Regions from separate parts of the Streptomyces sp. KM273126 genome, predicted to be linked through region 1. Evidence: riboswitches for the same ligand, from Rfam matches in the RefSeq annotation. Region 1 holds a riboswitch; the other holds the start of a gene.
What was found. A riboswitch is a leader RNA that binds a small molecule or an ion and turns the genes downstream of it on or off. The one in region 1 is predicted to bind S-adenosylmethionine.
Positions count from the first base shown of each region.

Region 1 (4,677 bases):
GGGCCCAGCACCGCGTGACAGCAGTCCGTGAAGGCGTCCGCCCAGCGCTGCGTCAGGAACGCCGCCCGGTCCGCGCCGAGGATGCCGCTCAGCACCTTCGCCGCGATGTCGTCGGGCAGCATCCGGAAGTACTCCGGCGGCGCCCACGGTGTGTGCGAGAAGTGGCCGATCCGCAGGTCGGGGCGCAGCTCGCGGAGCATCCGCGGGACCAGGACCAGGTGGTAGTCCTGGACCAGCACGGCCGCACCCTGCGCCGCCTCCTCGGCCAGCGCCTCGGCGAACGCCCGGTTGTACGCCTCGTACGACGCCCACTGCCGCCGGAACTCCGCGTCGAAGACCGGCTCCAGGGGCGTCTGGTACAGCATGTGGTGCACGAACCACAGCACCGAGTTCGCGATGCCGTTGTACGCGTCCGCGTGTGTCGCGGCGTCGATGTCGAGCATCCGGACGCCGGGCTCTCCCACCCGTCGCCCACCACCGCCCTTCTGCGGAGGGGCCTCCGGCCCCGCCCCCACGATTCCCCGCCGTACGGCCTCGCGGTCGCCGTCGCTCAGCGCGGAGCACACCCATACCGCGCCGGCCTCCGGCCCGATCGCCGACAGCCCCGAGACCAGGCCGCCTCCGCCGCGCCGGGCCGTGAGCCCGCCGCTCTCGTCCAGGGCGTACGAGACAGGGCCGCGGTTGGACGCGACGAGGACGCGGGCGCCGTCGGCAGAAGCGGAAGCCATGCTCGTCAACCTAGCCCTTGTCGCATCCGCTCAAACGTACGGTTCCGCTGGGCGGCCAACACCGGCCACCGCAGCAGCCCCCGAACTCCGCTCACGCCGCCTTGCGTTCCACGTACTCCTCGATCTCCGCCATCGGAGGCCGTTCCTCGGTGTCCACCGAGTACGTGCGCGGCTCGAAGCCCTCCTCGCCCCGCTCGAACTGGGTCAGGGAGGGGCGGATCATATGGCCCCGCGCCAGGCGGAGCTGGGCGGTGCGGTAGATCGCGGCGGACATCCGGCCGAGGGCCTGGCCGTCCTGGTGGCGGTGCTTGCGGACGCCGACGTCGACCTGGGCGAGGGCGTCCAGGCCCACCAGGTGCAGGGCGTCGACCAGCATGCCCAGCTCCACCCCGTATCCGACCGGGAAGGGCAGCTGTTCCAGGAGCGAGCGGCGGGCCGCGTACTCGCCGCCCAGGGGCTGGACGAAGCCCGCGAGCTGCGGCCAGTGCATGTTCAACAGGGGGCGGGCCATGAGTTCCGTGACCCGGCCGCCCTGGCCGGCCGCGGAGCCCAGCGGGCGGTCGTACATCGCCTTGACCAGGTCGACGCCGGGGTCGGTGAGGAGCGGCCCCACGATCCCGGAGACGAAGTCCGACGAGAACTCCTTCAGGTCCGCGTCGACGAAGCAGACGATGTCCCCGCTGGTCACCAGCAGGGAACGCCACAGCACCTCGCCCTTGCCGGGCACGGCCGGGATGCGGGGGAGGATCTCGTCCCGGTGCACCACCGTCGCGCCCGCGGCGGCGGCCACCTCCGACGTACGGTCCGTCGATCCCGAGTCGACGACGACGATCTCGTCGACGAGCGGGACCTGCTGCATCAGGTCACGACGGATCGCGGCGACGATCTCGCCGACCGTCTCCTCCTCGTTGAGCGCGGGCAGCACGACACTGACCGACTGGCCCGAGGAACGTTTGGCGGCCAGGATGCGGTGGAGCGGGCGATCGGTCACGGACCAGGAGCGTGTGCTCAGCCAGCGCTCGACTTCGTTCAGCACGGTCTGCGGCTCCTCACTTTTCGATCACTGCGGATCGGTCTTCTCGATCACGCGGATCGATCACACGAGCTGATGTGTGATCCATCTCGCGGTTCGGACGTCTATCTCAACTGTCCTGGCCTTCGGTTACAGTCTTGAACAACGCGGATGACCATCGCATTGCGGGGTCACCTTTGCGTTTCAATGATCAACAACGGCATACACAACCGCATACCGCTCATCCAGAGGGGCAGAGGGACACGGCCCGATGAAGCCCCGGCAACCCTCCAGCCGGTTCTCGTACCCGATCAGCGTCGATCGTTCACAGATCACCGTAGATCGGCTTCGCGAGGCTCGCGGCTAGGGAAGGTGCCAAATCCGTCTCACGGCGAGATGCGTCGTGAGGAAGATGAGGAGAAAGGGCCTCGCCTCACATGGCTGTGCAGACTGCTGGAAACACGACGAATCCTGGCACCTCGAACGCCGCCTCCACCGTCGACCTCGGCCCCGCCGCCGCTCTGTCCTGTCGCGAGTGCGGCCACCGGGTGCCGCTCGGCCCGCTCTTCGCCTGCCAGGAGTGTTTCGGCCCGCTGGAGATCGCATACGACTTCTCCGCGTACGAGACCGAAGAGCTGCGCAAGCTGATCGAGTCCGGCCCGGCGAACATCTGGCGCTACGCACCCCTGCTGCCCGTCCCCGCCGACGTGGCCGGCAAGCCGAACCTCAACCCCGGCTGGACCGCCCTCGTCAAGGCCGACAACCTGGCCCGGGAACTGGGCGTCACCGGCGGTCTGTACGTGAAGGACGACTCCGGCAACCCGACGCACTCCTTCAAGGACCGGGTCGTCGCCCAGGCCCTGGAAGCCGCGCGGGCGTTCGGCTTCACCACCCTCTCCTGCTCCTCGACCGGCAACCTCGCCGGTGCCGTGGGGGCCGCCGCCGCCCGCGCCGGCTTCCGCTCCTGCGTCTTCATCCCGCACGACCTGGAGCAGGGCAAGGTCGTCATGGCCGCCGTCTACGGCGGTGAACTCGTCGGCATCGAGGGCAACTACGACGACGTCAACCGCTTCTGCTCGGAGCTCATCGGCGACCCGGCCGGCGAGGGCTGGGGCTTCGTCAACGTCAACCTGCGGCCGTACTACGCGGAGGGCTCGAAGACGCTGGCGTACGAGATCTGCGAGCAGCTGGGGTGGAAGCTCCCCGACCAGATCGTCGTCCCGATCGCCTCCGGCTCCCAGCTCACGAAGATCGACAAGGGTCTGCAGGAGCTGATCAAGCTCGGGCTCGTCGAGGACAAGCCGTACCGGATCTTCGGTGCGCAGGCCGAGGGCTGCTCGCCGGTGTCCGTCGCCTACAAGGCCGGCCATGACGTCGTCCGGCCGCAGAAGCCGGACACCATCGCCAAGTCGCTCGCCATCGGCAACCCCGCGGACGGCCCCTACGTCCTCGACATCGCCCGGCGGACGGGCGGCGCCGTGGAGGACGTGACCGACGAGCAGATCGTGGACGCGATCAAGCTGCTGGCGCGCACGGAGGGCATTTTCGCCGAGACGGCGGGTGGCGTGACCGTGGGTGTCACGCGCAAGCTGATCGAGAACGGTGTGCTGGACCCGACCCTGACCACGGTCGTCCTCAACACCGGCGACGGCCTCAAGACACTGGACGCGGTGGCGGGTACGGGACTGACGGCGACGATTCGCCCCAGCCTCGACTCGTTCCGTGAGGCCGGCCTCGCGTGATCGCTCCGCTCGGAGCGCCGTAAGACTGCGGTCCGTTCAAGGCTGCGGGTCCGTCGTGGCTGGTCGCGCAGTTCCCCGCGCCCCTGATGGGGGCGCTGCCCCCCCATCAACCACGAGCAGTACCTGACCGGAGGTCTCACCCCATGAGCGTCACCGTCCGCATCCCCACCATCCTGCGTACCTACACCGACGGTCAGGCCGAGGTCAGTGCCGAGGGTGCGAACCTCGGCGAGGTCATCGCCGACCTGGAGAAGAACCACACCGGCATCGCGGCCCGGGTCCTGGACGACCAGGGCAAGCTGCGCCGGTTCGTGAACGTGTACGTGAACGACGACGACGTCCGCTTCGAGCAGGGGCTGGAGACGGCGACCCCGGAGGGGGCGGGCGTGTCCATCATTCCGGCCGTCGCCGGAGGCTGAGCGGCACCCATAATTACCTTCGGTAACTTCGGTTACCGAGAGTTCATCGAATGGCCCCCTCCGTGAGAGAAGCGGAGGGGGCCATTCTCTATGGTTGAGCACGGTAGAGTTGGGGAACGCGGTTCGCTTCAGGCTCCGGTTTCACGCCGTGCGCATATGGGTTCTTGCCGTGCGCCCGATATGAAGTAGCCAAAGTGGGCGAAGGTCGGCGAGGTATTCGCGCCTTATGTTCCTTTTGCGGGGCCCGACTTGCCCTGAAGTCAGGTGAATTCTCCGTACATTCCCGACCGGGCCTGTCCAGATTTCTCGTCCGATTGACCTGTTGCAGACGGCAGTTGGACAGATACATTCAGCCGCGGTCGACGCGTTCCGGCGCACGCCCCCAACCGTTGGGGGGTGAGGTCTGACCCGGATCCGCGAAGTGTGGATCTGTGCAAGGGCCAGTAATAGGGGAGTTAGGCATGGCTCAGGGCACCGTCAAGTGGTTCAACGCGGAGAAGGGGTACGGCTTCATCGCGGTCGACGGTGGTGCGGATGTATTCGTCCACTACAGCGCGATCCAGATGGACGGCTACCGCACCCTGGAGGAGGGCCAGCGGGTCGAGTTCGAGATCTCGCAGGGTCAGAAGGGGCCGCAGGCGGACATGGTCCGTCTGGCCGGCTGAAGCACGCGCCGACTGAACAGCAGCGACGCACTTCGTTTCACTTTCGAAGGGCTCGTGTCCCACGGGTAGTTGTCCCGCGGGGTACGAGCCCTTCGTTCTGTCCAGGTCCAG
Region 1 covers NZ_SJXB02000001.1:1,551,909-1,556,585, reverse strand. The annotation lists gene E0500_RS06715 (trehalose-6-phosphate synthase) at 1-728, opposite strand, end outside; gene E0500_RS06710 (glucosyl-3-phosphoglycerate synthase) at 820-1,764, opposite strand; SAM riboswitch class I at 1,979-2,159, shown strand; gene thrC (threonine synthase) at 2,178-3,482, shown strand; gene E0500_RS06700 (MoaD/ThiS family protein) at 3,626-3,901, shown strand; gene E0500_RS06695 (cold-shock protein) at 4,363-4,566, shown strand.

Region 2 (4,677 bases), on a different contig from region 1:
CTGCCCCGCTTCGAGGTGCTCCTTGACCACCTCGACCTGGACGCCCGTCTGGCCCGCGCCGACCTGGTCGTCACCGCCGAGGGCGCGCTGGACCACCAGACGCCGCGCGGCAAGGTCCCGGCCGAGGTGGCCCGCCGTGCCAAGCTGCACGGGCGGCCGGTGCTCGCCCTGGCGGGGACGCTCGGCGAGGGCGCGCACGACGTGCCGGGCGTGGACGCCTGCCACGGCATCCTGCCCGCCCCGATGGCGCTGGCCGAGGCGCTGGTCCGGGCCGCGGAACTCCTCACGGACGCCACGGAGCGCGCCCTGCGGATGATCCGGCTCGGCACCCGGCTGCCAGCGGGTGCGGCGGGTGCGGCGGGTGCCGGGCTACCGGCTCACGCGGAGGTGTCCGGCACGCAACGCCCCTCCTCCGTACGGTAGTTCCACTGGGCGCCGTCCCGGACGAGCTCCTTGACCGCGCCCAGGAACCGCTCGATGTGCTCGTCCGGCGTACCGGCACCGAAGCTCACCCGGATCGCGTTCAGGGACTTCTCGCCGGGCGCGGCCTCGGGGGCGCCGCACTCGCCCTGGGCTTCCGGGTCACTGCCGAGGAGCGTCCGCACCAGCGGGTGGGCGCAGAAGAGCCCGTCCCGTACGCCGATCCCGTATTCGGCGGAGAGGGCGGCCGCGAAGTGCGAACTGTTCCACCCGTCGACGACGAAGGAGAGGACGCCGACACGCGGGGCGTCGTCCCCGAAGAGCGACAGGACGCGCACCTGGGGCACCTCGGCGAGGCCCGCGCGGACGGTGTCGATCAGGTACTGCTCACGGGCGACCAGGGTGTCGAACCCGGCCTCGGTGAGGGCCTTGCAGGCGGAGGCGATGGAGTAGGCGCCGATGACGTTCGGGGACCCGGCTTCGTGGCGGGCCGCGCTGACGTGCCACTCCACGTCCACTCCCCCGTCCGCACGCCGGGAGACCTTCCGGCTCGCGCCGCCGCCCGCGAGGTACGGCTCGGCCTCGGTCAGCCAGTCGGCGCGCCCGGCGAGGACGCCGGCGCCGAAGGGCGCGTACAGCTTGTGCCCGGAGAAGGCCACCCAGTCGACGTCCAACTCCCTTACGGATACGGGGTGGTGGGGCGCGAGCTGGGCGGCGTCGAGGACGATGCGGGCGCCGTGGGCGTGCGCGGCGGCGGCCAGCTCGCGGACGGGCCACAGCTCGCCGGTGACGTTCGAGGCGCCGGTCACGCAGACGAGGGCGGGTCCGTGGGGGTCGCGGCCTGCGAGGGCGCGCTCGACGGTGGCGACGGCCTCTGCCGGGGTGCGGGGGGCGTTCAGATAGGTGACGTGGGCGTCCCGCCAGGGCAGCAGCGAGGCGTGGTGCTCGGTCTCGAACACGAAGACCTGGCAGTCGGTGGGGAGCGCGGCGGCGAGGAGGTTGAGCGAGTCGGTGGTGGAGCGGGTGAAGACGACCTGGTCGTCGCCGCGGCAGTCGAGGAACTCGGCGACGGTGTTGCGGGCGTTCTCGAAGAGGTCCGTGGACAGCTGGGACAGGTACCCGGCACCCCGGTGCACGCTGCCGTAGTACGGCGCGTACGCGGCCACGTCGTCCCAGACACGCTGCAGGGCCGGGGCGCTGGCAGCGTAGTCCAGCGCGGCGTACGTCACTTCGCCACCCGTCACGAGCGGGACGGTGACGTCCCGTCCCAGGACTGGCAGCGGGGCGCGAAGGGACTGGTCGGCGGCGGGAGTGGAGGTCGACGCGGAGGCGGAGGCAAAGCTGGAGAAGGACATGGCTGAACTCCCGTGAAAGCAGGCGGAATTCCGTTCCGTACCGGACAGCGCGACGGGCGGCTGAGGCGAACCACGGCACGGGCGGGATGAAGAAAAGAGAAATGCGGAGGCGGGGCTCTGCGGCCCTATCGCATTCGCTTGTTCACAGAAGGCTCCCTGGTCCGCGCTTGCCGCAGACCTCGCTGCCTACGGCCCGGTCTTCACCCGGGGCACCCCGCCACGGACGGAGGGTTGCCGGACAGCCGGCCGGGGCCTTGTGGCTGTCGCTCATGACCTGCCCAGCATCCTGCCACAGGATCATTCGGGCGCAAGGGGGGTGTCCGGATGGCGGAACGATGCGGGCCGGTACCGCTGGCTTCTTCCGCCCCCGCCACCCCTACCCGTCCCATCCAGCCTGAACGGCCTGAACGGCCTCGTCCTCAAACGCCGGACGGGCTGGATCGTTCAGCCCCTCCGGCGTTTGAGGAGCGGGGGTGCGGGGGCCGGCCCCCGAAACGGGGTCCGGGGCGGAGCCCCGAAGGCGGGGCCGGGGCACAGCCCCGGAACCCTGGGGGTCCAGGGGGCGCAGCCCCCTTGGCCGGGGTCGAAGGGGCGGAGCCCCTGGGGATGGGACGGGTAGGGGCGGCGGGGGCGAGGAGAACCCTGGTTCGCTACGCGTTGCTCGCCGAGACCCACCGCTCCAGCACCAGCCGGGCCGCCCCCGAGTCGATCGACTCCGCGGCCCTGTCCATGGCCGCGCGGATCTGGGCCGCGAGAGAACCGTCCCCGGGCTCCAACGCCACCAGCGCCGCAGCCGAGTTCAGCAGCACAGCGTCCCGCACCGGCCCGGTCTCACCGTTCAGCAGCCGTCGTGCCACATCCGCGTTGTAGGACGCGTCACCGCCCCGCAGTGCCTCCACGGGGACCAGTTCGATACCGACGTCCCGCGGATCGAAGGTCTCCTCCGTCACCTTGCCGTCCCGGACCACCCACACCCGGGACGTCGCCGTCGTCGTCAGCTCGTCCAGCCCGTCGTCGCCGCGGAACACCAGCGAGGAGTTGCCGCGCTCCGCGAAGACACCCGCGACGATGGGCGCCATACGCGGATCGGCGACCCCGACCGCCTGGGCCCGCACCCTGGCGGGGTTGGTCAGCGGCCCGAGGGCGTTGAACACCGTACGGATACCCAACTGCCCACGTGCGGCGCCCACATGGCGTAGCGCCGGGTGGAACTTCACCGCGAAGCAGAAGGTGATCCCGGCCTCCTCGGCGACCTCGGCCACACGCTGCGGGGTCAGTTCGAGATTGACGCCGAGCTTCTCCAGGACGTCCGAGGCGCCGGATGCGGAGGAGGCGGCCCGGTTGCCGTGCTTGACGACCTTCGCGCCCGTACCGGCGATCACGATCGACGACATCGTGGAGATGTTCACCGTCTTCGCGCCGTCGCCGCCCGTACCGACGATGTCGACGGTCGTGCCGGACACCTCGATCAGATTGGCGTGCTCGTACATCGTCCGTACCAGCCCGCCGATCTCCTCGACGGTCTCGCCCTTGGCCCTGAGCGCCACCACGAACCCGGCGATCTGCGCGTCCGTCGCCTCGCCGCGCATGATCAGGTCCATCGCCCAGGCGGTGTCGTCCGCCGTGAGGTCGCGGCCGTCCAGCAGTCCGTTCAGCAGTGCGGGCCATGAGCGGCCCGCCGCGGTGTCGCCTCCAGCGGGGGTCACAGCGCTCATAAGCCGCTCCTGGGTCATGGATCAAAGATCAATGGATCAATGGATCAACACGAGTCTCAACGGGTCCACCCTATCCAGCCCCGCAGCATCGCGAAGGGCCCCGTCCGTACAACGGACGGGGCCCTTCGGCTTGCGCGTGGCGAGCGCAGCGATCAGTGGTGGCCGTGGCCGCTCGTGATCTCCTTGTACTCCTCGACGGTCGGCTTCGGGATCTGGCTGTCCTCGTTGTAGTACGCCTTGCTGAGCTTGGCGCGCAGCTTCTCGGAAGCCTTGATCTTGCGCGTGACGCCGTTCTCGTCGACGGCCGGGCCGATCTGGGCCGGCTCGTACTGGTCGTGCGCGGTGAGCGTGTGCAGCTGCTCCTGGCTGAGCGGCTCGTGGACCTCGATGAACTCACCGTGCGGCAGGCGCTTGATGATGCCCGTCTCGCGGCCGTGCAGCACCTTGTCGCGGTCCCGGCGCTGGAGGCCGAGGCAGATGCGCTTGGTGATGATGAACGCGAGGACCGGGGCCACGAAGAACGCGATCCGCACGAACCAGGTGATGGCGTTGATCGACAGGTGGAAGTGGGTGGCCCAGAGGTCGTTTCCACCACCGATCAGCAGCACCATGTACCAGGTGATCCACGCGACACCGAAGGCCGTGCGGGTCGGCGCGTTGCGCGGGCGGTCCAGGATGTGGTGCTCACGCTTGTCGCCGGTGACCCAGGCCTCGATGAAGGGGTAGACCGCGATCGCGACCAGCACCAGCGGGAAGATGATCAGCGGGATGAACACACCCAGGACGAGCGTGTGGCCGCCGAAGTTGACCTCCCAGCCCGGCATGACACGGATCAGGCCCTCGGAGAAGCCCATGTACCAGTCGGGCTGGGCGCCGGTGGACACCTGGTCCGCACGGTACGGGCCAATACTCCAGATCGGGTTGATCGTGGCGATCGCCGAGATGACCGCGATCACGCCGAAGACCAGGAAGAAGAAGCCTCCGGCCTTGGCCATGTAGACCGGCAGCAGCGGCATGCCGACGACGTTGTTGTTCGTCTTTCCGGGGCCCGCGAACTGCGTGTGCTTGTGGTAGAAGACCAGGATCAGGTGCGCCACCACGAGACCGAGCATGATGCCCGGCAGCAGCAGGATGTGGACCGAGTAGAAGCGGGCCACGAAGTCGCCGCCGGGGAACTCTCCGCCGAA
Region 2 covers NZ_SJXB02000002.1:371,822-376,498, reverse strand. The annotation lists gene E0500_RS32250 (glycerate kinase) at 1-423, shown strand, start outside; gene E0500_RS32245 (aminotransferase class V-fold PLP-dependent enzyme) at 378-1,775, opposite strand; SAM riboswitch class IV at 1,934-2,050, opposite strand; gene trpD (anthranilate phosphoribosyltransferase) at 2,426-3,490, opposite strand; gene E0500_RS32235 (cytochrome bc complex cytochrome b subunit) at 3,643-4,677, opposite strand, start outside.
Region 2: another riboswitch for S-adenosylmethionine. It lies ahead of E0500_RS32245 (aminotransferase class V-fold PLP-dependent enzyme); the one in region 1 lies ahead of thrC (threonine synthase).